3 regions of the Rhizobium sp. USDA 3886 genome follow, and region 3 is predicted to be linked to each of the others. Evidence: riboswitches for the same ligand, from Rfam matches in the RefSeq annotation. Region 3 holds a riboswitch; each other region holds the start of a gene.
What was found. Region 3 has a riboswitch for cobalamin ahead of bluB (5,6-dimethylbenzimidazole synthase). Riboswitches for the same ligand answer to the same signal wherever they lie in the genome.

Region 1 (7,634 bases), 200 kb from region 3:
CACCCCGCATAATTTTCTGCAATAACACTCCGGTAAGAATGTCACGCTATCAGTTGAACCACGGCGGGGGACAACCGCCGTTTCTCCGGATCAGGTATTGCGTCCCGGAGAATACGAGTTTCGCCGTGTATTGGCGAATACGCCAGAGTTTTCGGCAAACCGCGCGCGCCCGCCAGCCCGCGCGGTTTTCGCATTTCAGGCAGGCGATTGACCGCGGATCACGCCGCGTTGTAGGCCTCATTGTATGACCAAGGCGATCATGTTGCAGGGAACCGGCTCGGATGTCGGCAAGACGGTGCTCGTCGCCGGGCTCTGCCGGCTTGCGGCCAACCGCGGCCTCAACGCAAAGCCGTTCAAGCCGCAGAACATGTCGAACAATGCCGCCGTCGCCGACGACGGCGGGGAGATCGGCCGGGCGCAGTGGCTGCAGTCGCTCGCGGCGCGAACCCCATCTTCGGTGCACATGAATCCGGTTCTCCTGAAACCGCAATCGGAAAACGGCAGCCAGATCATAGTACGGGGCAGGGTCTTCGGGCAGGCGAAGGCCCGCGACTACCAGAGGCTCAAGCCGCAGTTGCTGGAGCATGTGCTGCAGAGCTTCGCGATCGTGTCCGAGGGCGCCGACCTTGTGATCGTCGAGGGCGCGGGATCGCCGGCCGAAATCAACCTCCGTCCCGGCGACATCGCCAATATGGGCTTTGCCACCCGGGCCAAGGTGCCCGTCGTGCTCGTCGGCGATATCGACCGCGGCGGCGTGATCGCCTCTCTCGCGGGCACGCATGCGATTCTTTCGGATGACGACCGGACGATGATTTCCGGCTATGTCATCAACAAGTTCCGCGGCGATATTTCGCTCTTCGATGACGGCATTGCCGCAATCAATCGCTTCACCGGCTGGCCGTGTTTCGGGGTCGTGCCCTGGCTGAAGGCGGCTGGCCGTTTGCCGGCGGAGGATTCCGTCGTGCTGGAGCGCCTTGCCAAGGGAGCGTCCGGCGCATTGAAGATCGCCGTGCCGGTTTTGCCGCGCATCGCCAATTTCGACGATCTCGATCCTCTTCGTGCCGAGCCGGATATCGAACTCGTCTTCGTGAAACCGGGCGACCAGCTGCCGGGCGATGCCGCGCTCGTGATCCTGCCCGGATCGAAATCGACGATTGCCGACCTTGCAGACCTGCGCGATGCCGGCTGGGACCGCGATCTGGAAGCGCACGTCCAGCGCGGCGGCCGCGTCATCGGCATCTGCGGCGGCTATCAGATGCTAGGGCGCATGGTTCGCGATCCGCACGGCATCGAGGGGGCGAGCGCGGAGACGCCGGGTCTCGGACTGCTCGATGTCGAGACCGAAATGGCGCCGGAAAAGACCGCGCGCAACAGCCTGGCGGTCTCGGCCGAATATGACGTTCCGCTTGCCGGCTACCAGATACACCTGGGTGTGACGGCCGGACCGGACTGTGCCAACCCATCAGCGGTGATCGACGGCGTGGCGGATGGCGCGGTTTCCGCCGACCGGCGGATCATGGGCACCTATCTCCACGGCCTCTTCGGCAGCGACGCCTATCGCGGCAAGCTTCTCGAAAGTTTCGGCCTTTCCGGTGAAAGGCGGAACTACAGACAAAGCGTCGACGAGGCATTGGATGAGGTCGCCTCCGAACTTGAAACCCATCTCGACAAGGGCTGGTTGACCGCGTTGTTCGGCTAGGGTGGCTGGCTCACGCCGCCCTCCCGCGATCACTCTGGGCGAACATTCAGCCATCCGATTTTTCGCAGGATGACCTCCGCGAGTTCCGTCGGTGCCTTGCCGTCTGTAGGCATAACGAACACGCCATTGGCGTCTTGCCTTGCCATGCGCCTCGCTTGTCGAAGTGAACGCTGTGCCTGCTCATCAGCGCCAGAACCGATCTCACGCTGTACTAGCCGCGCCATCAGCGTCGGTTCAGACGCTATCAAGCGGATCACCGTGATCGTCGCGTCCGGGATGGCCGCAAGAATCCATCGTCGGTCGAATTCAAGATGCATCATAACGCCTGACATGATCAGGCGGGTGTGCCCCAAAGCTCGATATGTCGACCAAATCGCAGCCAGATTGAGGCTGCTGACATCCGTCGTTCCCGAGCGAATTCTCGCGAGATCCTCGGCACTCGGGCGCGGGAACACTCTATCAAGTTCATCTGTCTCGATGACGGTGTGAGCGACGTTCACCGTGGCGAGTTGCAAGCTCATCTCCCAGCACAGCGTGGACTTGCCAACGCCGGCCGGTCCCGTAATCAATGTGATCTCCATGCCGTTTCCATTGTCCTTCCAATCTTCAACCGACTGCAATTTGCTGGAGCTTGAACCGCGTTGGAAGTGACAAGCGTCATTTCGCTCTGCGCGAGCACATCTTATTTAGCAAGGATACTGGCTGCCGGCGGTCTCGGCCCCTGCAATCTAGGTTGACTAGTTCGACATCACTAGATTTCGCCCGAAACTTCGCGGCGTCTTCGATCGAGCTCTTCGCTGTAGCGGCGAAGCGTATAGCTTTCGCTGAGCTGGCCGACCACCCGGCGCTCGATCAGATTGTTGAGCACGGCGAGCGCTTCGCTCTCCGTCTTGTCGAAGATCGCCGCCGCCTGCTTTGCGTTCATCTGCGGCTGCAGGAAGTCGTTCCGGTAGCGGATGAAATCCTTCAGACCCTTGCCCTCGTCGTCAGTATCGACGGGGCTCGCGTAGATTTCCGGAACGTGCACCATACCGGCATATTTGTCGGCGTCGTCGACCAGGATGACGCGCTGCCGCGAACCGATCGGGAAGGCCTTCTTGAATTCGTCGATCGTGATATTGGCCTTTGCCGTCTTGACGTCCGAGCGCATCAGCTTGTCGACCGTCAGATTGCGGATCCAGCCGACATCATGGGCGCTGCGGATGCTCTCGCCGCGAAGATGAAAGCGCCAGGTGGCGAAGGAGTAGCCGAAGGTGTTCCGCACGACGAGCGACGAGGTGATGACGGCCGCCAGCACCAGCGCGGTGATCGGAAAGTCGCCGGTTATCTCGAGCGCCAGGAAGGTCATCGTCAGCGGCCCGCCGATGACGGCAACGGCGAGCGAACTCATGCCGACCACGGCATAGATCACCGGTGTCAGCGTCGCATGGGCGAAATAGGGTGCCGAATAGGCGAAAAGCTTGCCGAGCAGCGCTCCCATGAAGAGCGAGGCGAAGAAGAGGCCGCCCCTGAAGCCGGAACCGATCGAGACGGCGGAAGCGAAAGATTTCAGCAGGAAGAGGCCGATCAGGACCGTGACGGCGACATCGCGGTCGAGATTGAGATGCAGGGCGCCATGGCCCGCCGAAAGCACCTGAGGCGTAATCATCGCCAGAAGACCGACGACGATGCCGCCGAGTGCCGGACGAAGCGGCGTCGGAACGGAACTTTTACGCGCCAACTCCTCGATGAAGGCTACGCCTTGCATGATCAGGATACCGACGCCGGCGCAGAAGGCGCCAAGCAGCAGGGCAGGGATATAATCGGCCGGAACCACCGTGCCGAATTCACCGACGTCGATCATGAAGTCGCTTCCCGCCAGCAGGCGCGCGACGAGCGTCGAGACGAGCGCAGAAACGACGACCGGCGTCAGCGAAACGATCGTGTACGTTCCGATGATGAGTTCGAAAGCGTAGAAGGCGCCGGTCAGGGGCGCGTTGAAGGCCGCGGCGATCGCACCGGCTGCGCCGCAGCCGACAAGGACGCGCAGATCGGCGCGGCGAAGCTGCAGCTTCAGTCCGAGCTTGGAGGCGATGCCTGCCGCGAGCTGGACATAGCCGGCCTCAAGGCCGACAGAGGCGCCGAAGCCGTTCGAAACCAGATTCTGGACAGCGACAATGATGCTGTCCGTCAGCGACAGCCGGCCGCCATGCAAAGCATTTGCTTCGATCGGGTCGACCATGGGCTTCTTGCGGGTTCGCGCGAGAATAAAAAACAGAAGGCCGAGAAGAATCCCGCCGCAGACTGGCGCGATCAGAAGCAGGAATTTGTTGTCGATCTGCGACGCACTCAGCCTCTCGATCTCGCTGATGCCGAAGATCAGGCGGTGCAGCTCGCGCGAGAGCAGGCTCATGCCGGTGACCGCGAGCCCCGACGTCACGCCGACGGCGATCCCGGCAAAGACCATGCCCATTTCGCTGCGGCGGGCAAGCGCGCGAATCCGCCCTGCATCAAGCAGGCGATAGAGCTGGTGGAGGCGCGGGAAATTCAATTTCGTGAGCATATGCAAAGAACTAGGTAACGGCCAACACCGTCAAGGGCGATTAGGGCACCTGCTCCCGAAATATGGCGAAAGCCCGGCGCGAAGCGCACCGCGAACTTGAACCTGTTCTCCGCTGGTTCGGTTTGGCGTGCGCGATTGACTTCGACAGGCGGCTTGCCTAACGATGAACAATCTTACGGATGGTTCCGGAACGGCAGATGCCGTGCCGGATGAAAAGGGAATGTGAAGGGACGGACCCAAGCCGGGCGTCTTCATCACAGCCGACCCCGCGACTGTAGAGCGGTCAGGGTCTTCCATCCGGCGTTCAGGCCAATTCACGGCTGTTTCGCATGTCGCGGAGCGGGTGAAGCGGCAAGGCGCCGGAAAAGCCACTGGAAATGCATCGTGATCAGCCGGGGCAGGACGCCTCTATTTCTACGAATCGTCCGCCTTTTCACGAAGACGCAGCCGGGAAGGCGAGGAAGACCCGCTGGCACGACAGGGCGACCTCAATGGTCGCCCTGTCGTGCCAATACCCGCGAGCCAGGAGACCTGCCATGCGTGCCGGGCGAAGAGCCCATTCTGGGGTATTGTTCCCCGCTGCCAGCACGGAGGTTGTCATGGCTGAACGATGGAATTTCATGCCGTATTTTGCGGCTTCTTTGCGGGACGCCGCACTTTCGACTTCCCTCATTCCGGTCCTGGGACTTGTCCCGGGAACCAGCACAGGCATCCAGTGCGCCCAAGTCCTTGGGCGCAGAAGACTCCCCAAAACGAAAAAGGTCATTCAAGGCGAAGACGCGCCGTGGCTGGATTCCTGTGACAAGCACAGGAATGAGGGACGGAGAGGTTGTGTGGTGCTATCCCTTCCGGGGTCTGCATCCTGATGACCTCTTCTTCACTCGGCACTGCCTTCGTCCTCGGCGGCGCGCGTTCCGGCAAATCCCATTTCGCCGAGCGGCTGATCGCCGATAGCGACCTTGAGCGCCACTACGTCGCGACCGGCCGGGCGTGGGACGAAGAGATGCGTGCGCGCATCGAGCAGCATAAGTCCGATCGGGGTCCGCTCTGGACGACACACGAGGAGCCGCTGGATCTCCTCTCCCGTCTCTCCGCGATCGACCGCGAGGGTCGGGCGATCCTCGTCGATTGCCTGACGCTCTGGGTCACCAATCTGATGATGGAAGAGCGCGACATGGCGGCGGAATTCGCTGCCCTTGCGTCGTTTCTGCCAAAAGCCAAGGCGCGGCTCGTCATCGTTTCCAATGAAGTCGGCCTCGGCATCGTGCCGGAAAGCCGGATGGCGCGGGATTTCCGCGATCATGCCGGACGGCTGCACCAGATGATCGCGGCGGAAGCCGCGGACGTGTATTTCATCGCGGCCGGTCTGCCGCTGAAAATGAAGGGTTGAACCTATGAACCAGCAGAAGATCCCCGCAACGGTCATCACCGGCTTCCTTGGCGCCGGCAAGACGACGATGATCCGCAATCTGCTTTCCAATACCGGCGGCAAGAAGATCGCGCTGATCATCAACGAATTCGGCGATCTCGGCGTCGACGGCGACGTATTGAAGGGTTGCGGCGCGGAAAACTGCACAGAGGACGACATCATCGAGCTCACCAATGGCTGCATCTGCTGCACCGTTGCCGATGATTTTATCCCGACCATGACGAAGCTTTTGGAGCGCGCGCAGCGCCCGGACCACATCATCATCGAAACCTCCGGCCTTGCCCTGCCGCAGCCGCTCGTTGCCGCCTTCAACTGGCCGGAGATCCGCAGCGAGGTGACGGTCGATGGGGTCATCACCGTCGTCGACAGCGCGGCCGTCGCCGCCGGCCGTTTCGCCGATGACCACGATGCGGTGGATGCCCGCCGCGCCGACGACGCGTCCCTCGATCATGAAAGCCCGATAGAAGAACTCTTCGAGGATCAATTGACCTGCGCCGACCTCATCGTGCTCAACAAGACCGACCTCCTTGACGGCGAGGGGCTCGGCCGCGTGCGCCGCGAAGTAACCTCCCGCATTGCCCGCAAGCCGGCGATGATCGAGGCGAGAAACGGCGAGGTTCCCGCAAGCGTGCTGCTCGGCCTCGGCATCGGCACGGAAGGGGACATCGTCAACCGCAAATCCCATCATGAGCTGGAGCATGCAGACGGCACGCCGCACGACCATGACGAGTTCGACAGCTTCGTCGTCGAACTCGGTCCGATCACCGATCCGGCAGGCTTCGCCGAGAAGCTGAAAGGCGTGATTGCCGAGCACGACGTCCTGCGCCTGAAGGGCTTTGCCGATGTCGCGGGCAAGCCGATGCGTTTGCAGGTCCAGGCCGTCGGCAGCCGCGTCGACCAGTATTTCGACCGCGCCTGGGCGCCGGGCGAAGCACGCGGCACGCGCCTTGTGGTGATCGGTCTGCATGAGATGGATCAGGGCACGGTCCGCAATGCCATCCAGGCACTCGTCTAAGGCTCGGCCATGCATCTGCTTCTTGCCCAGAAAGGAACGATCAGCGATGGCGAGGAGGCGATCGACCTCGGCCAATCGCCGGGCGATATCCTGTTCCTGTCCGCAGCGGACACGGAGCTTTCGGCGATCGCCGCGGCTCACGCACAAGGCGGCAGGCCTTTTTCGCTCCGGCTCGCCAGCCTTATGAGCCTCAAGCACCCGATGTCCGTCGATGCCTATATCGAGCGGACTGCGCGGCATGCCAAGTTGATCATCGTCCGGGCGCTTGGGGGCGCGAGCTACTTCCACTACGCGCTGGAGGCGCTGCACACCTGCGCTGCGCGGCATGACGCGATGATCGCGGTGCTGCCCGGGGATTCCAAGCCGGATGCGGGATTGGCGCCTTTTTCGAATGTGCCGCTCGATGATCTGAATGCGCTCTGGTCCTATCTGATCGAAGGCGGCGACGGGAATTCGCGAGGATTTCTCGATTATGCCGCGGCGATGCTTGCCGGTGATGGGAAGCCGGGCGCGGCAACGCCGTTGATGAAGGCCGGCATCTGGTGGCCGGGCAGGGGTGTCATTGGGATTGAGGAGTGGAAGGCCGCCGCAGCCTCCATCTTCTCTCCAGCGGGGAGAAGATGCCCTTCAGGGCAAATGAGAGGGGTGAGCGACGCAAGGAGCGAACAGGACCGCGAAGGTGATGCTGGCGATTGCCGCGCTTCCCCTTCATCCGACCCTTCGGGCCACCTTCTCCCCGTTGGGGAGACGGAAAGTTCCGGCGAGCTCCCCACCGTCGCCATCAGCTTCTACCGCGCCCTCGTCCAGAGCGGCGAAACGGCCCCCATCGAAGCGCTCATCGAAGCGCTGGCGGCGGAAGGCCTACGTCCTCTGCCGGTCTTCGCCTATAGCCTCAAGGACCCGGTATCGACCGGCATTCTCGAACGCATCTTAACAGAAGCGCCGCCTG
Region 2 (7,634 bases), on a different contig from region 3:
CCAGTGCGAGACGCCGGGCAATTTCGGGACGAGCCATCGTGCTGATATCGCTCTCGTCAAGTTTGATGACCCCGCTCTTGACCTGCCGCAGCCGGCAGATGAGACGCAACAGGCTTGACTTGCCTGAGCCATTGGGCCCGAGCAGACCAAGCGTCTTGCCTGCCGCAACATGAAGGCTCACGCCGTCGACGATCATTGTGTCGCCGGCGGACCAGCAGACATTCTGGATCGATATGCTCATACCGGCCTCCTTGCCTTGTAGAGGATGAAGGCGAAGGCAGGAGCACCGAAAAGCGCCGTGACTACGCCGATCGGAAGCACCTGCTGCGGGATGATGGTGCGCGAGACGATATCGGCAAGCACCATGAAGATCGCGCCGATCAACGCTGTCGCCGGCAGTATCCGCCGGTGCGCGGGGCCGACCAGAAAGCGGGCCGCGTGCGGAATGACGAGGCCGACGAAGCCGATTGAGCCGACGATGCTGACAACGGCAGCGGTCATCACGGCCGTCAGCCCAAGGAGGATGAGGCGCACGCGCTTGACCGGAATGCCGAGCGCTGCGGCAGAATCCGTTCCGAAAGTGAAAGCGTCGAGCGCACGCGCATGAAACATGCAGATGAGAAAGCCGCTGCCGGCGACGGGGGCCACGAGAAAAACGTCCGGCCAGCGCACGCCGCCGAGACTGCCGAGCAGCCAGAACATGACGCCCCTTGCCTGCTCGGCGTTGGCCGCGGTCGTGACAATGTAGGATGTCAGCGCATTGAAGAGCTGCGAACCGGCGACACCTGCCAGGATGATCCGATCGGTGCCGCCTCCTGCGCCTGCGGCCAAAAGGGAGACGAGACCGAAGGCTGCCACTGCACCGAGAAAGGCACCGGCGGAAAGTGTCAGTACACCTGAGCCGATATTGAGGATCATGACGGCGACCGCGCCGGTCGAGGCACCCGCCGAAATGCCAAGCACATAAGGTTCGGCAAGCGGATTGCGGAGCAGGGCCTGCAGGATGGCGCCCGTTACGGCAAGAGCCGCGCCGGAACTTGCAGCGACCAGGGCACGGCTCAGGCGATATTCCCAGATGACACCTTCATGAACCGGCTTGATCGCGAAGGAGGCACCGAAGATGCGATTGGCAATCGCTTCCGCAATCGTCTGCAACGGAATGACGATTTCGCCGATCGACACGGCGAGGCTTATCGCCAGCATCAGAGCAGCTAGCGATAGCAGGAACAAGGCGGCAAAGCCGCCCCGCCCGTTGCGTTGCATGGCGCCGGTGGTCACTGAACCAGTCCAAACTGCCGAATGGCTTCCGCGAGCGTCTCGATCCCGTCGACAAGGCGGATCGACGGGCTCATTGCTTGCGAGTCCATCACGACGAGGTGCTTCCTTTCAACGGCGTCGATCTTGCTTGCGACAGGATCGGTTTTAAGAAACTCCAGCTTGACGGCCGGATCGTCGGCGGCATAGCGGCGCCGATCCATGCCGGCGATGACGATGATCGCAGGATCGAGGCCCGCGGCTGTTTCCCAGCCGACCAACGGCCATTCCTCGTTGGTGGTGATCACATTCTTCGCCCCAAGGGCTTGCATAATATAGGCCGGCGCTCCGTTGCGGCCGGCCATGAAGGCTTCGCCGTTGATTTCTTTGCTGGAGAACCAGAAGATGACGGGAATGTCCTTCACCTTGACACGGGCAACGGAGGCGATCGCTTTTGCCTCGCGTTCCTTCAGCCTTGCGATCAGCGCCTCGCCGCGGTCCTGAACGTTAAAGATCGCGGCCAGCTCGGCGATCTCCTGATAAATCACCTCCGTCTTCAGCATCTCCTTGCGGACGCCATCGCCGCCGGTGGCATTGTCCTTGGCCGCGCAATCGGCCGGCGCGACATAGCTGTTGATTCCAACCTTCGAGAACTGGTCGTAGGTTCCGACGGAACCGTTCGGGCCGACATGCCACTCGAACTCGGCAGTCACAAGTTCAGGATCGGTTTCGACCACCGACTCAAAGCTCGGATCATTGTCGGCAAGACGCTTGATCTTGTTGTTTTCGGCTTCGAACGGCTTCAGCACGGGGCTGAACCAGACCGCGGTGCCGGTGATGCGATCCGCAAGGCCGAGCGATAACAGGATTTCGGTCATCGCTTGCCCGACCGATACCACTCTCTCCGGTGCTTTCTCAAAAGTGACGGATCGTCCGCAATTTGTAATCGTCAAAGGGTAGGCGGTGGGCGCGGCGAAAGCGGACGCAGAAATCCCGCAGACCGCCAGTGCCGCAAAAGCGAAGTGCAGTAGATATCGCCGAAAGTCTAAATTGTTTGGCATGGGAATGCTCACGAAGAATTGGGGAGGCGTCGGCGCGGTGGCGCGATCGCTCCGATGCTGATGGGAAACGCGTAGGTGTTCACCGGCCATGTCGGCGGGCGTGCCGCCGGAATGACTGGCGTCCGTCTTAGCGATTGCGTTGTATTGAAAAGAGCGATCCGTTCCGTATTGTGCGGAAGGGCCTGCGCCTGATGGCGGCGTCAAAAGAAATCATCTGGTCTCCTGTTCCGGGCAACCCCGCCCGTTCAATTGGATCTCTCTTTGACGGCAGGTCTCCTGGCTCGCGGATATGCGCCGGACCATCTGCCTTCCCGTGGGAACGAGCCCACAGTGGCATGGCGCTTGGCGCCACGAGGATGATCGGCAATCCGCTTACAGTTGCGGGGGCAGCCACGGTCTTGGTCCCTTCTGGGTCGTCCGCACCGTGTTCCCTATTAATCCCCTTGGAGTCTTCCTCGGGGAACCGTCCCGCTCAGTTATGCCGAGCGCGACCGCCGCGTCAAGCTGCGCCAAGGCAAAAGCGATTAATGGATGGCGCCCGACCCGCCGACGGCGACGACGCTGAATGGCTGACCCTCAACCGGAATGGCTCGAACCTTTTTCATGGTCGCAATATCGATGACCCGGACGAGGCTATGGCGAGGATCAGTGATAGCGATCTGATCGCCAGCTACCGCAAGCCTGGGGCGCGGATCGCGCCAGTGCCCATCCTTGCTGTATGGCTCGGTAACGGTTGTCGATGTCGTGATTTCGCCGCTCAGGATGTCGACGAGATGCAGTTGCCCGTCTTCGGTCAACACATAGGCGTTCTTAACACGCGCAGGATCGAGCGCGAAATCGATGCGGCGGGTCGGCAGGTCTACTAGGCGATAGGGTGCGGTGCTGTCTGGATCGATCAGCACAATCTTGTCCTCGCCATAGTTGCCCAGGAAGAATTGCATCGCCTTGCTGCCAAGCAAGGTCGTCACTTTTCCCTTCGGCAGCTTGTCGCCATATTCCAGCATCTTAAGTTGCACGGTCTGCTCTTTGCCGGGACGTGCAATCAGGACACCTTCCTCGCAGCCGAAGGCAACGAGCTTTGCGGAGAAGGCTTCTCCGTGCAGCGCCGTGCAGGGTGCGACGTCGCCGACCTGTGCACCGCTTTCACCCAGAACGCGCAATCCCAGCCGTGGCGGCAGTTCATCCGCTTTGGTTTCCTGGGTGGTATCCGGAACCGAGACGAGCATATTCCGCCCCATGGGCACGGCGACACCATGGTGAGGTGCCGTCGCGTCGATGAGCTTTTCGGACGGCTTGCCTTCGAGGATGCCTTCTTCGGAAACGAGCTTGGCTTTGCCTTCGCCGTCGTAGAACAATACCACGTCGTCGCCATGCATGACGGCGTGAACCGGCCGTTTTCCGTCGAGTGCGGTTGGCAGCAGCGCAGCTTCGGACGTTTCCAGATCGCGATGCTCGCCATGATCAGAAAGCACCACACCGGATTTGATCATTTCGACGGTATCGGCCTCCGACTGGATGGCGAAGATAGTCTGGCCAGAACTGCTGGCTGCAAGTGCCGCATAGCCCCTCAACCGAAACTCGCCGATCTGCTCTCCTGTCATGAGGTCGAATGACCGCGCTATGGGAGCCGTATGATCGGCGACGAACAGGCGCCATGTCTGCTTTTCCTCTTCAGCAAAAGCCGGGTTCATCAGGATACTTGCTACTGCAAACCCTCCGGCCATCGTCAATCTGTGTACCATGGAAAATCCCCGCTGATATGTAATAACATTACAATCAATAGGGATGTTTTGAGAAAGTGTCCAGCCTCCGAAGCTGAAATCAGGAAGCTCCTGAAGCCAGACGGTCCCGATGCGGTTCTCAAATGAACTCATCAACGCACTCAAATGAGCGAATGGCGGGTTGAGATGGCATCCAACAATGACTATCTGGTGCCAGCTTCAAGCGGACTCTCCAAGCAACAAAAAGGTATATTCCGGCATGATCCCAGGTTTCCTCGTCACCCATTCCGGTGGCTTCCATGCCGACGAACTAATGTCCAGCGTCATCCTGACCCGGCTCTTCCCGCAGGCCCGTCTCATCCGCAGCAGGGCGCCGGAATGGATCACGCCCGGCGTGGACCGCATCATCTACGATGTGGGCGGCGCGTATGACGCAGCAGCGCAGATCTTCGACCACCATCAGCGTGGCGCGCCGGTGCGTGAGGACGGCCGACCGTATAGTTCGTTCGGATTGATCTGGAAGCATTATGGCCGTGACTATCTTAATGCCTCGGGCCTTCCCGAAGCGCATATCGAGACCATACATGCCTCTTTCGATGCCAGCTTCGTGCTGCCGGTCGATCTGGTGGACAATGGCGCGTTTAGTCCATCCGTTGCGGGACCACTGGCAGGGCTGACGCTGCCCGCGTTGCTGGAAACCTTGAAACCCGTTTTCGATGAGACAGACCCGGAGGCGGAAGACCGCGGATTCCACTCCGCGCTGGCCATCGCCCGGAGTTTCGTGGAGGCAAGGATAGCCCAAAGCGCTGCAAAATTGCGGGCAGAGGCGCTTGTCCATCAGGCAATCGAGGATACGGGCCAAGGACGCATTCTGGAGCTTCCAATGGGAATGCCCTTCCGTCCCGCGATCATGAAGGCAGGCGCCGATCACCTGCTGTTTGTCGTTCACCCGCGCGAAAAGGATTGGTGCCTGACGGGCATCCGACGCGAGGACGAAGGCTTTGAGCTGCGGGCAAATCTGCCTGCAGCCTGGGCTGGGCTGACGAACGGTGATCTGGAGGCGGCTTGCGGCGTCGATGGTGCGAGTTTTTGCCATAACGGCCGCTTCATCGCCGCCGCCAAGACCCGTGAGGCCGCACTCGCCATGGCGGAGTTGGCGGTAAAGGACGCTACCTCCATCGGGCACAAATCGATAGTCGTCTAAAGCGGAGCCGTTTTAGTCGCTTGGACGCCCGGAAAGCGATGGGTAAGATTGGCGGTCCGATAATTGTCGGTGTATGCTGTGGTTCGACAACCGTGGGCAATCGGCCCATGCGCTGCAAGAGCCCATCGCACTTAGACGGAGTTCAAGATTGGCCGTTGCTTTCACCAAGGAAGAGAGTTTCGAAACGGCTTCGGAAACCCTCTTGCCAGACCGTCCGATTTCACCGCATCCGAACCTTGTTACGGAAGCGGGGTTGAGGGCTCTGGAGTTGCAGCTTCAACAAGCTCGCGAGGCCTACGATGGCGCAAGCACGATCGAAGACGTGAATGAACGGCGACGGCAATCAGCCAACCCATTGCGTGATCTGCGCTACTTTTCGGAAAGAGTTCGCACGGCTCAACTTGTCCCTGACCCGGTTTCAACAGACACGGTTGCCTTTGGGAGCACGGTGACCTTCAGGCGTGACGACGGGCGCGTCCAGACCTATCGCATCGTGGGAGAGGACGAAGCGGATCCCAAGGCCGGATCGATGTCCTTCGTATCGCCGGTCGCAGGAACACTCAGGGGCAAAGCGGTTGGGGATATCGTCAGCGTGGGCGATCAAGAACTCGAGATCATTGCGATTTCTTAAAGCGCACATCTCACCGCTGCGAACGACGGCTCTGCAAGCGTTTCTCGAACAGCTTCTGGCCCTATGAAATGTCGGGCATCGATCATTCTCTCGTCGCGGAGGCATGCTCGCGTAGCTTCTCCAGTCGGCCCAAGGTCGACATCGATTGGTTGGTGTGCCATGCAATCAGCCAAGGTTCACATGCCACCGGCATTGGAACGCTGGCCGCAGACCTGCGCCATCCCATGTTTTAATGCGGAGTGAGGGCGGCCGGTCTCGCATCTGCCTTGTCGTGGATAGCAAAGCGGTCGACCATGGTCGCGCTTGCCTGATTGAAACCTACGACGGAAACATCGACGCCACTTCGACGATACCTGAGGACCACCTTGTCGAGCGCCGCCACTGAGGTGATATCCCAGAGGTGGGCAAGACTGACGTCGATGACGACCTTGCGCACCGAATCGGTGAAGTCGAAGGCTGCAACGAAGCTTTCGGTGGATGCGAAGAATATCTGTCCATCCACAGCATAGGTTCGTTCCTGCCCGTCCATGCTGGTGGTCTTGGTAACCCGAAACATCCTTGCGACCTTGCCAGCAAAGAAGACACCCGACAGGAGCACACCCACGATGACGCCTTTTGCGAGGTCTTGGGTGGACACCACCGTGACAACGGTCACCAGCATAACAACGGACGACAGGAGCGGATTGCGACGCAGGTCGAGGATTGAACGCCAGGAGAACGTGCCGATAGACACCATGATCATCACAGCCACCAATGCCGCCATGGGAATGATCCTCACGAGGTCGTCGAGCACAAGGATCAAGAAGAGCAGAAATGCCCCGGCGACGAAAGTTGAGAGCCTTCCGCGGCCGCCCGAACTGACGTTGATCACCGATTGGCCGATCATCGCGCAACCGCCCATGCCTCCGATCAGGGCGGACGCGATGTTGCCCGTACCCTGTCCAATGCATTCCTGGCTCTTGTTGCTGGCCGTATCGGTCATGTCGTCGACGATCTGCGCCGTCAACAGTGATTCGAGGAGCCCGACCGCTGCGAGCGTGATCGAGTATGGCAGGATGACCTGCAGTGTCTCCAGCGTAAACGGCACTTGCGGCAGTGCGAGGATCGGAAATGAGGATGGCAGTTCGCCAAGGTCGCCGACGGTCCGCAGATCCATGCCGGTCCACCAAGCTGCAACGGTCAGTGCGACGATAGCCACCAGCGGCGAGGGAATTGCTTCGGTGAGACGAGGGAATAGATAAATGATGGCGAGTCCGGCAGCGATCATCCAATAAGTCTGAACGGGCACGTTGATCAGCTCCGGAAGCTGGGCCATGAAGATCAGGACAGCCAGGGCATTCACGAAGCCAGTGATGACCGAGCGCGACACGAACCGCATCAGGCGGCCGAGCTTCAGAAATCCTGCGATGATCTGGAGTACGCCCATGAGCATGGTTGCGGCAAAGAGGTATTGGATGCCATGTTCTTTCACCAGCGCCACCATCACGACTGCGGTGGCGGCTGTCGCGGCGGAGATCATGCCCGGACGACCGCCCGTAAACGCACAGACACACGCGATTGCAAAGGAGGCGAACAGGCCGACTTTGGGATCAACGCCTGCGATCACAGAGAAACCGATCGCTTCCGGGATGAGCGCCAGGGCGACGACGATGCCGGAAAGAATATCGCCGCGAATGTTGGAGAACCATTCCTGGCGGTAAAAAGAGAGACTTTTCATTGAGAATTCCGCAAAAGTTCAGGACTAACCGGACGATATGGGCCGG
Region 3 (7,634 bases):
ATCGGTGGACCTGCAGGAAACTGGACGTTGCCTAGCACATCAACCCAAGGGCGACTATGGCCAGAAATAACCTTTCTGAAACGTTTTAAGAAAAAGCTTGTCCCCTTCGCTCACAACCCATCGTAATTAAAGCCACCCGCATTCCCCTTAAATTCTAGGTCGTAGATTTTTAGCCAGCGTCATAGAACCGTTACCGTTAGGTGGTTCGGTCGCGCTTCAAAAAGACAAAGGACATACTGTGCGCCCCTACAAGCTTCGCCGCCTCGACAGGAATGATGCGTCGTCTTTCAGAGAAATTCGCCTTGAGGCTCTCGCGAACCATCCAGAGGCATTTGGCGCGTCATGGGAAGAAGAGCAGAGCCTATCTGAGGCGCGCTTCGCCGGTAGGCTTGAGAACGGCCTTGTGATCGGTGGGTTATCCGATGACGGAATCCTTGCCGGAACTATCGGCGTGTCAAAGTCCAAAGCCATCAAGACGCAACATATTGGATCGGTTTGGGGGATGTATGTCCGCCAGGAGGCGCGGGGCACTGGTCTTTCGCGCTTGCTGCTGAGTGCTGCGATTGACGAAGTTGGCACGACGCTACGTTCGCTCCGGCTTAGCGTCGTGTCATCCAACGTTCCGGCTATCCGGCTTTACAAATCCATGGGCTTTGAAGAATGGGCCGTCGAAGTCGAAGCTTTAAAGGTGGGCGATACTTATTATGATGAAATACTCATGCGGCTGGAAGTAGGTCCGCGATGACAGACGCCACGAGTCTAACGCCCATCACCACAACTAAATTGCTTCCGTGTTCACAACAAGAAAATCAGGCAGCCTGCGGCTCGAGCTGGCCGTCGCGATGCTCGATCGCCAGCGGGATGGCTTGAGCGTCGGCTATGGTGCTCCAGGTGATGAGCTCGAACGTGCCGTCCTCATGCTCGGCGATCGCCGTACAGCTCTCCACCCAGTCGCCGGTGTTGATGTAGCGCACGCCGTCCATGTCCTCGATCACGGCATGGTGGATATGGCCGCAGATGACGCCGTCGGCGCCATGCTTGCGGGCTTCGTCGGCCACGACGCGCTGGAACTCGCCGATGAAATTGACCGCGTGCTTCACCTGCAGCTTCGCCCAGGCGGAGAAGGACCAGTAGGGCATGCCCATCCGGCGGCGGATCGCGGCCAGCACGACGTTGATCTTGATCGCCGTGTCGTAAGCCCAGTCCCCGAGATAGGCGAGCAGGCGGGCGTTGCGGACGACGACGTCGAACTCGTCGCCATGCAGCACGAGATACTTTTTGCCGTCCGCGCCGTCATGCATCATCCGCTCGGCGACTTCGATGCCGCCGAAATGCATGCCCGGAAAGTCTCGCAGGAACTCGTCGTGATTGCCGGGGATGTAGACGACCCGCGTGCCCTTGCGCGCCTTGCGCAGCAGCTTCTGCACCACGTCGTTGCAGACCTGCGGCCAGTACCAACTGCGCTTCAGCCGCCAGCCGTCGACGATATCGCCGACGAGGAAGATCGTATCGGCGTCGTGATAGCGGAGAAAGTCGAGGAGGAAGTCCGCCTTCGCCGCCTTCGAGCCGAGATGCACATCGGAAATGAAGAGAGTACGGAAGTGTCGGGTATCCATATTGTCTTTCACAAGCGCTCCGCCTGCGTCCCATCGTTTCTGGTCTTCCAAAATCAGACTCGTGTTTCAGGAAGATGACAGATGCGCGAATTGGCACATGCGCAGCGCTCACGAGTTTTCCGCTTCGATCCCGAAATTCTGACTGTCCCTGCCAGCCGATTGATGTATGGAGAAGTCTTCAAAAGATGTGAGTGCGGCAGCGGAGACGGCAATGGATCATCAGGAAAAATCCAACACGGAGAAGAACGAGACCGGCGGAAACCTCGACGAACAGGCGCTTTTCTTCCATCGTTACCCCCGCCCCGGCAAACTTGAAATTCAGGCGATCAAGCCGCTCGGCAACCAGCGCGACCTGGCACTCGCCTATTCGCCCGGCGTTGCGGCGCCCTGCCTTGCGATCCGCGACAATCCGGAAACGGCTGCCGATTACACCTCGCGCGCCAATCTTGTTGCCGTCATCTCCAACGGCACGGCCGTTCTCGGCCTCGGCAATATCGGCCCGCTCGCCTCCAAGCCCGTCATGGAAGGCAAGGCCGTCCTCTTCAAGAAGTTCGCCGGCATCGACGTCTTCGACATCGAAATCGATGCCTTGACCGTCGATCAGATGGTCTCCACCATTGCCTCGCTCGAGCCGACCTTCGGCGGCATCAATCTCGAGGACATCAAGGCGCCCGAATGCTTTGAGGTCGAGCGCCAGCTCCGCGAGAAGATGAAGATCCCGGTCTTCCACGACGACCAACACGGCACGGCCATCATCGTCGCAGCCGCGATCCTGAACGGACTGGAACTCGCCGGCAAGAAGATCAAGGACGTGAAGATCGTCGCCTCCGGCGCGGGTGCCGCTGCGCTCGCCTGCCTCAATCTGCTGGTCGAGCTCGGCGCCAAGCGCAAAAATATCTGGGTCCACGATATCGAAGGCCTCGTCTATGAAGGCCGCACCGAACTGATGGACGAATGGAAGGCTGTCTACGCACAGAAGAGCGAGATGCGCACGCTCGCCGACAATATCGGCGGCGCCGATGTCTTCCTCGGTCTTTCGGCCGCGGGTGTCCTGAAGCCCGACCTGCTATCACAGATGGCGGACAAGCCGCTCATCATGGCGCTCGCCAATCCGACCCCTGAAATCATGCCGGACCTGGCGCGCGCCGCCCGCCCGGACGCAATGATCTGCACCGGCCGTTCGGACTTCCCGAACCAGGTGAACAACGTCCTCTGCTTCCCCTACATCTTCCGTGGCGCGCTCGATTGCGGCGCCACGGCCATCAACGAAGAAATGAAGCTTGCTGCCGTCAAGGCCATCGCGGGGCTTGCCCGCGAGGAAGTTTCGGACGTCGCGGCCCGCGCCTATTCCGGCGAGACGCCCATCTTTGGTCCGAATTACCTCATTCCCTCACCCTTCGATCCGCGTCTCATCCTGCGCATCGCCCCGGCTGTCGCCAAAGCCGCCGCCGAGACGGGCGTGGCATCCCGGCCGATTGCGGATTTCGACGCCTATCTCGATCAGTTGAACCGCTTCGTCTGGCGCTCGGGCTTCGTCATGAAGCCGATCTTCACCAGCGCCAAGCTTTCCGAGAAGAAACGCGTCATCTTCGCGGAAGGAGAAGACGAGCGCGTCCTGCGCGCGGCTCAGGTTCTGCTGGAGGAAAAGACCGGCGAGCCGATTCTGATCGGCCGGCCCTCGGTTATCGAGGCACGTCTGAAGCGCTTCGGCATCCGCATTCGCCCGAATGTCGATTTCGCCGTGGTGAACCCTGAAGACGATCCGCGTTACCGTGACTATGTCGACGACTACTTCGCTCTCGTCGGCCGCGCCGGCATCAACCCGGAGGCCGCCCGCACGATCGTGCGCACCAACAACACTGTTATCGGCGCCTTGTCGGTGAAGCGCGGCGAGGCCGATGCCCTCATCTGCGGCGTGGAGGGCCGCTTCGATCGCCACCTGAAGGACGTCGGCCAAATCATTGGCAAGCGAAAGAGTGTCTGCACCTTCGCCGGTCTCAGCCTGCTGATCACCCAGAAAGGCCCCGTTTTCTTCGCCGATACCTTCGTCAACTACAACCCGACGCATGAGGAAATCGCCGAGATCGCCGTTCTCGCGGCCGAGGAGATCCGCCGCTTCGGCATCACGCCGAAGGCCGCGTTGATCTGCCATTCGAATTTCGGCTCCCGGAACTCCGAGAGCGCCCGCAAGATGCGCGATGCCCTGCAGCTCGTGCGCAAACGCGCCCCGGAGCTGGAGGTCGATGGCGAAATGCAAGCCGGCTCGGCGCTGTCGGAATTGCTGCGCAAACGTGCCATGCCGGATAGCTCGCTTACCGGCGAAGCCAACCTTTTACTCTTCCCGAACCTCGATGCCGCCAACATTTCGCTCGGCCTCGTCCGCACGATGATGGACGCGCTCCATGTCGGCCCAATTCTGCTGGGAACCGCACAACCTGCGCATATCCTGTCAACTTCGGTCACCTCGCGCGGCGTAGTCAACATGGCGGCGCTTGCCGTCGCCGAGGCTTCGCAGCCGGCGTAAGTTGCCGCAAAATGGGAAAATGCGCTAGAATTCCGTCGCCAGCTTGTTAACGGAAGCAGGCTAGAAAGGCATGATGCGGTAACTGTCACGCCGCACTGGCCTCACTTTGCTCCGGGATGATGCCGTGAACCGCCGAAACCTGACCCTTGCGATCTTGCTTGCCCTGGCTGCACCCGCTGCCGCGCAGACGAATGCGATCTGCGACGACCTGCGCGGCCGCGTCGCCGATCTGCCGCATGTCATCGGCAATGGTCCCGAAGTCCGCCAGTATGCAAGCGCCATTGCCGAGCAGAATCTCGAGCTGCGCAAAGTCCGCAATGATCTGCGCGGCTACGGCTGCTCCGTGGACAGCATGGTGGTGATCGGCGGCGAGAATGCGGATTATTGCAGCGAGTTGCAGCAGTCCGAAGCACGCATGGTCGGCAACATCCGATACCTGCAGGAGCGGCGTAACGAACTGCGCAACCAGGGTGGTGCCGATTATCGCGTGCGCCGCGAGCTGATGGCGGCACTCGAAGACAACGGCTGCAACGAGGAGTTCGACTATGCGCCGGACCCGCAGGCCTATGCGCCGGCCCCAAGCCCCGAAGAACAGGCGATGCGCAGCGATACTTTCATCCCGCTTGGGGATGGCGAACAGGGCGGCATGCAATATGGCGTGCCGCGCGGCGAGCTCATGTCGCATGTCAGCACGATGTGCGTGCGTACCTGCGACGGCGGCTTTTTCCCGATCACCACGAATGCAACATCGATCGATTTCAACCGCGACGCAGCGACGTGTTCGAAGATGTGCCCCGGTATCGAGACAGAGCTCTTCTATCAAGACATCTCGAATACCGAAGCCGCAAACATGATCTCGGCTTCGACCGGCGCGCCCTACAGCGCCATGCCGAATGCCTTTGCCTACAAGAACCGCGCCCCCGGCGAAAAGTCCTCCTGCGCCTGCAATCTCTCGGCCTATTACGAGAACATGCGCAAGAACCAAGCAATCAGCGAACCGCCGCCGAAGGGCTCAATCACCGATATCAAGACGAAGCCGCCATCGAGCGCCACCTCCACGTCTGCCCCACAGCCGCAGGTGCCGGACCGCCCCTATGACCCGGCGAACAGCAAAGTCCGCCAGGTCGGTCCGCAGTTCCTCGCCGGCGATCAGGGCGCGATCGATCTCAAGAAACCCGCAACGCCCGGGCCGCAGCCGCAGCAGAACTGACGCGGCGTTACTGGCTTCCCCATCGGTCTGAGAAGACCAGTTCTTCGAGCGGCAAGCGCTGGCGCCAGCCTTTCACCGCCAGTTCCGGCGCGGTGTAGAGCTGGTCGACATAGCCGACACAAAGCCAGGCGACGATCTCGATCCGCTCCGGAATGCCAAGCAGATCGCGGATATCCGCATCATGGAAGATGCTGACCCAGCCGACGCCGATGCCTTCGGCGCGAGCGGCAAGCCACAGGTTCTGCACGGCGCAGACGGTCGAATAGACATCCGTACGCGGATTGTGGGTGCGGCCGATGACCACCGGCCCTGCCCTGTCCGGATCGCAGGTGACGCAGATGCTGAGCGGCGCCTTGCGGATGCCTTCGAGCTTCAGGCTGCGGTAGACATCCCGCCGCTCCTCTTCAAACATCTCGGCCGCCTCCTGATTGGCGCGCGAAAAAGCCTGCCACGCGGCCTGGCGTACCTCCGGATCGCGGATCACGACGAAATTCCAGGGCTGCATGAAACCGACCGACGGTGCGGCATGCGCCGCCCCCAGCAGCCGCGACACCAGATTGTCAGGCAGAGGATCGGGCAGGAACTGGTCGCGCACGTCACGGCGCGTTTCTATGGCTCTGTAGACTGCGGCCCGGTCGTGTTCGGAAAACTCGCCGGCCGGTACAAGGGCATGGGCGAAAGGATCAGGTTGCATCGTTAAATCCCCAACAATGCTTGAGCACCCGCGCCGCAGCGCAAGGAGCGTCAAAAACCTCGCCGCCGTCCGCGCGGTTCGGTCTATCTTGCCAGGCCGGTCTTCTGACTTGGCGTCACCCGCTTGCCACGGCCTTCCCGGCAAAAGCCAGTGGCCATTGTTGCGGCAAACGTCAGCCTCACAGCGTTGGGCACGTTCCGGTCTTTCACCGGATTCCCGATTCTCCTGCTTGATGCAGGCACCTGACGGCAATCTCTATGTCCTGAATTGCCGCTGCGTTCAAGCTGCCGGGAAATATCGCACATAGGCGAATTCGTCACCATCCGGTGACCAGCAAGGGACATTGATCGTGCCCTGCCCGCCGAAGAGCTCGAACAGCGTCGTCAGGTTGCCGCCGTCCATATCCATCAGCCGCAGCCGCACATCGAGATCGCGCGGATGATCGAAGACGTTCGGATCATAAGAAAGGAGCAGCACCTTGTCGTTCTTTGGCGAAGGATGCGCAAACCAGCTGCCGTAATTGTCATGCGTCACCTGCTCAAGACCCGTCCCATTCGGATGGATGCGCCAGATCTGCATGAGCCCGGTGCGGCTGGAGTTGAAGTAGATCCATTTCCCGTCAGCCGAATAGTCCGGCCCGTCGTTGCGCCCCTCGCCATGCGTCAGCCGCTTCTCGGGGCCGCCATCGACGGAGATTGTATAGATATCGAATTCATCGTTGCGGATGCCACAATAGGCTAGCTCCTTCCCGTCCGGCGACCAGCCGTGCCAATAGGAAGGCAAATTCTCGGTAATCAGCCGCAGCGCCCCGCCGGCCGCCGGCAGGATATAGATCGCCGACTTGCCGAATTCCGTCTTGTCGGAAATGACGATTTGCGCCCCGTCCGGCGAAATGCCGTGATCGTTGTTGCATGCGGTCGCAAAGTCCGTATCGACCTGCTCAAGCCCGCCGATCCCATCCGGCCGCAGCCGGTAAAGCAACCCGTCACCGTTCAACAGCAGATATCCGCCGTCCGGCGCGAAGTTCGGCGCCTCGATCAGTTTCTCCGTCTGAAAGACAATCCGGCTTTCGCCGGTACGGATATTGTAAGTCTCGACCGAACTGCGCATGCATCCTCCCGGATTCTCTCGTTACCGGTCGCGGAACCGGTTGGTAATCGGATAGCGGCGATCGCGCCCGAAGTTCTTCTTGGTGATCTTCACGCCCGGAGCCGATTGGCGGCGCTTGTATTCGGCGAGATAGAGCAGATGCTCGACGCGATGGACGGTCGCCACGTCATGCCCGCGCGCGACGATCTCCTCGACCGCCATCTCCTTCTCGACGAGGCATTCGAGGATGTCGTCCAGCACCGGATAAGGCGGCAATGAATCCTGGTCCGTCTGGTCCGGACGAAGCTCGGCCGACGGCGCCTTGTCGATGATGTTGTGCGGGATCACAATGCCGGATGGCCCCAGCGCATCCGGCGGCACATGGCTGTTGCGCCAGCGCGCCAGCGCATAGACCTGCATCTTGTAGAGGTCCTTGATTGGATTGAAGCCGCCGTTCATGTCGCCGTAGAGCGTCGCATAGCCGACCGACATTTCCGACTT

Region 1: it holds a riboswitch for cobalamin, as region 3 does, so the genes downstream of both, cobU (bifunctional adenosylcobinamide kinase/adenosylcobinamide-phosphate guanylyltransferase) here and bluB (5,6-dimethylbenzimidazole synthase) in region 3, are expected to answer to the same signal.
Region 2: it holds a riboswitch for cobalamin, as region 3 does, so the genes downstream of both, ACZ9BX_RS24625 (ABC transporter substrate-binding protein) here and bluB (5,6-dimethylbenzimidazole synthase) in region 3, are expected to answer to the same signal.

Annotation. Positions count from the first base shown of each region.
Region 1 is NZ_JBWCDC010000001.1:1,351,933-1,359,566, reverse strand. Features, by position in the region: gene ACZ9BX_RS07045 (cobyric acid synthase) at 245-1,699, shown strand; gene ACZ9BX_RS07040 (AAA family ATPase) at 1,729-2,280, opposite strand; gene ACZ9BX_RS07035 (chloride channel protein) at 2,451-4,241, opposite strand; cobalamin riboswitch at 4,405-4,794, shown strand; gene cobU (bifunctional adenosylcobinamide kinase/adenosylcobinamide-phosphate guanylyltransferase) at 5,107-5,631, shown strand; gene cobW (cobalamin biosynthesis protein CobW) at 5,636-6,685, shown strand; gene cobN (cobaltochelatase subunit CobN) at 6,695-7,634, shown strand, end outside.
Region 2 is NZ_JBWCDC010000003.1:385,747-393,380, forward strand. Features, by position in the region: gene ACZ9BX_RS24615 (ABC transporter ATP-binding protein) at 1-241, opposite strand, end outside; gene ACZ9BX_RS24620 (FecCD family ABC transporter permease) at 238-1,263, opposite strand; gene ACZ9BX_RS24625 (ABC transporter substrate-binding protein) at 1,275-2,315, opposite strand; cobalamin riboswitch at 2,565-2,798, opposite strand; gene ACZ9BX_RS24630 (hypothetical protein) at 2,840-4,057, opposite strand; gene ACZ9BX_RS24635 (MYG1 family protein) at 4,296-5,240, shown strand; gene greA (transcription elongation factor GreA) at 5,389-5,871, shown strand; gene ACZ9BX_RS24645 (SulP family inorganic anion transporter) at 6,101-7,588, opposite strand.
Region 3 is NZ_JBWCDC010000001.1:1,148,278-1,155,911, forward strand. Features, by position in the region: gene ACZ9BX_RS05925 (MFS transporter) at 1-2, opposite strand, end outside; gene ACZ9BX_RS05930 (N-acetyltransferase family protein) at 239-745, shown strand; gene ACZ9BX_RS05935 (UDP-2,3-diacylglucosamine diphosphatase) at 810-1,616, opposite strand; gene ACZ9BX_RS05940 (NADP-dependent malic enzyme) at 1,828-4,140, shown strand; gene ACZ9BX_RS05945 (DUF2865 domain-containing protein) at 4,265-5,350, shown strand; gene bluB (5,6-dimethylbenzimidazole synthase) at 5,358-6,044, opposite strand; cobalamin riboswitch at 6,122-6,305, opposite strand; gene ACZ9BX_RS05955 (TolB family protein) at 6,324-7,154, opposite strand; gene ACZ9BX_RS05960 (NAD+ synthase) at 7,176-7,634, opposite strand, start outside.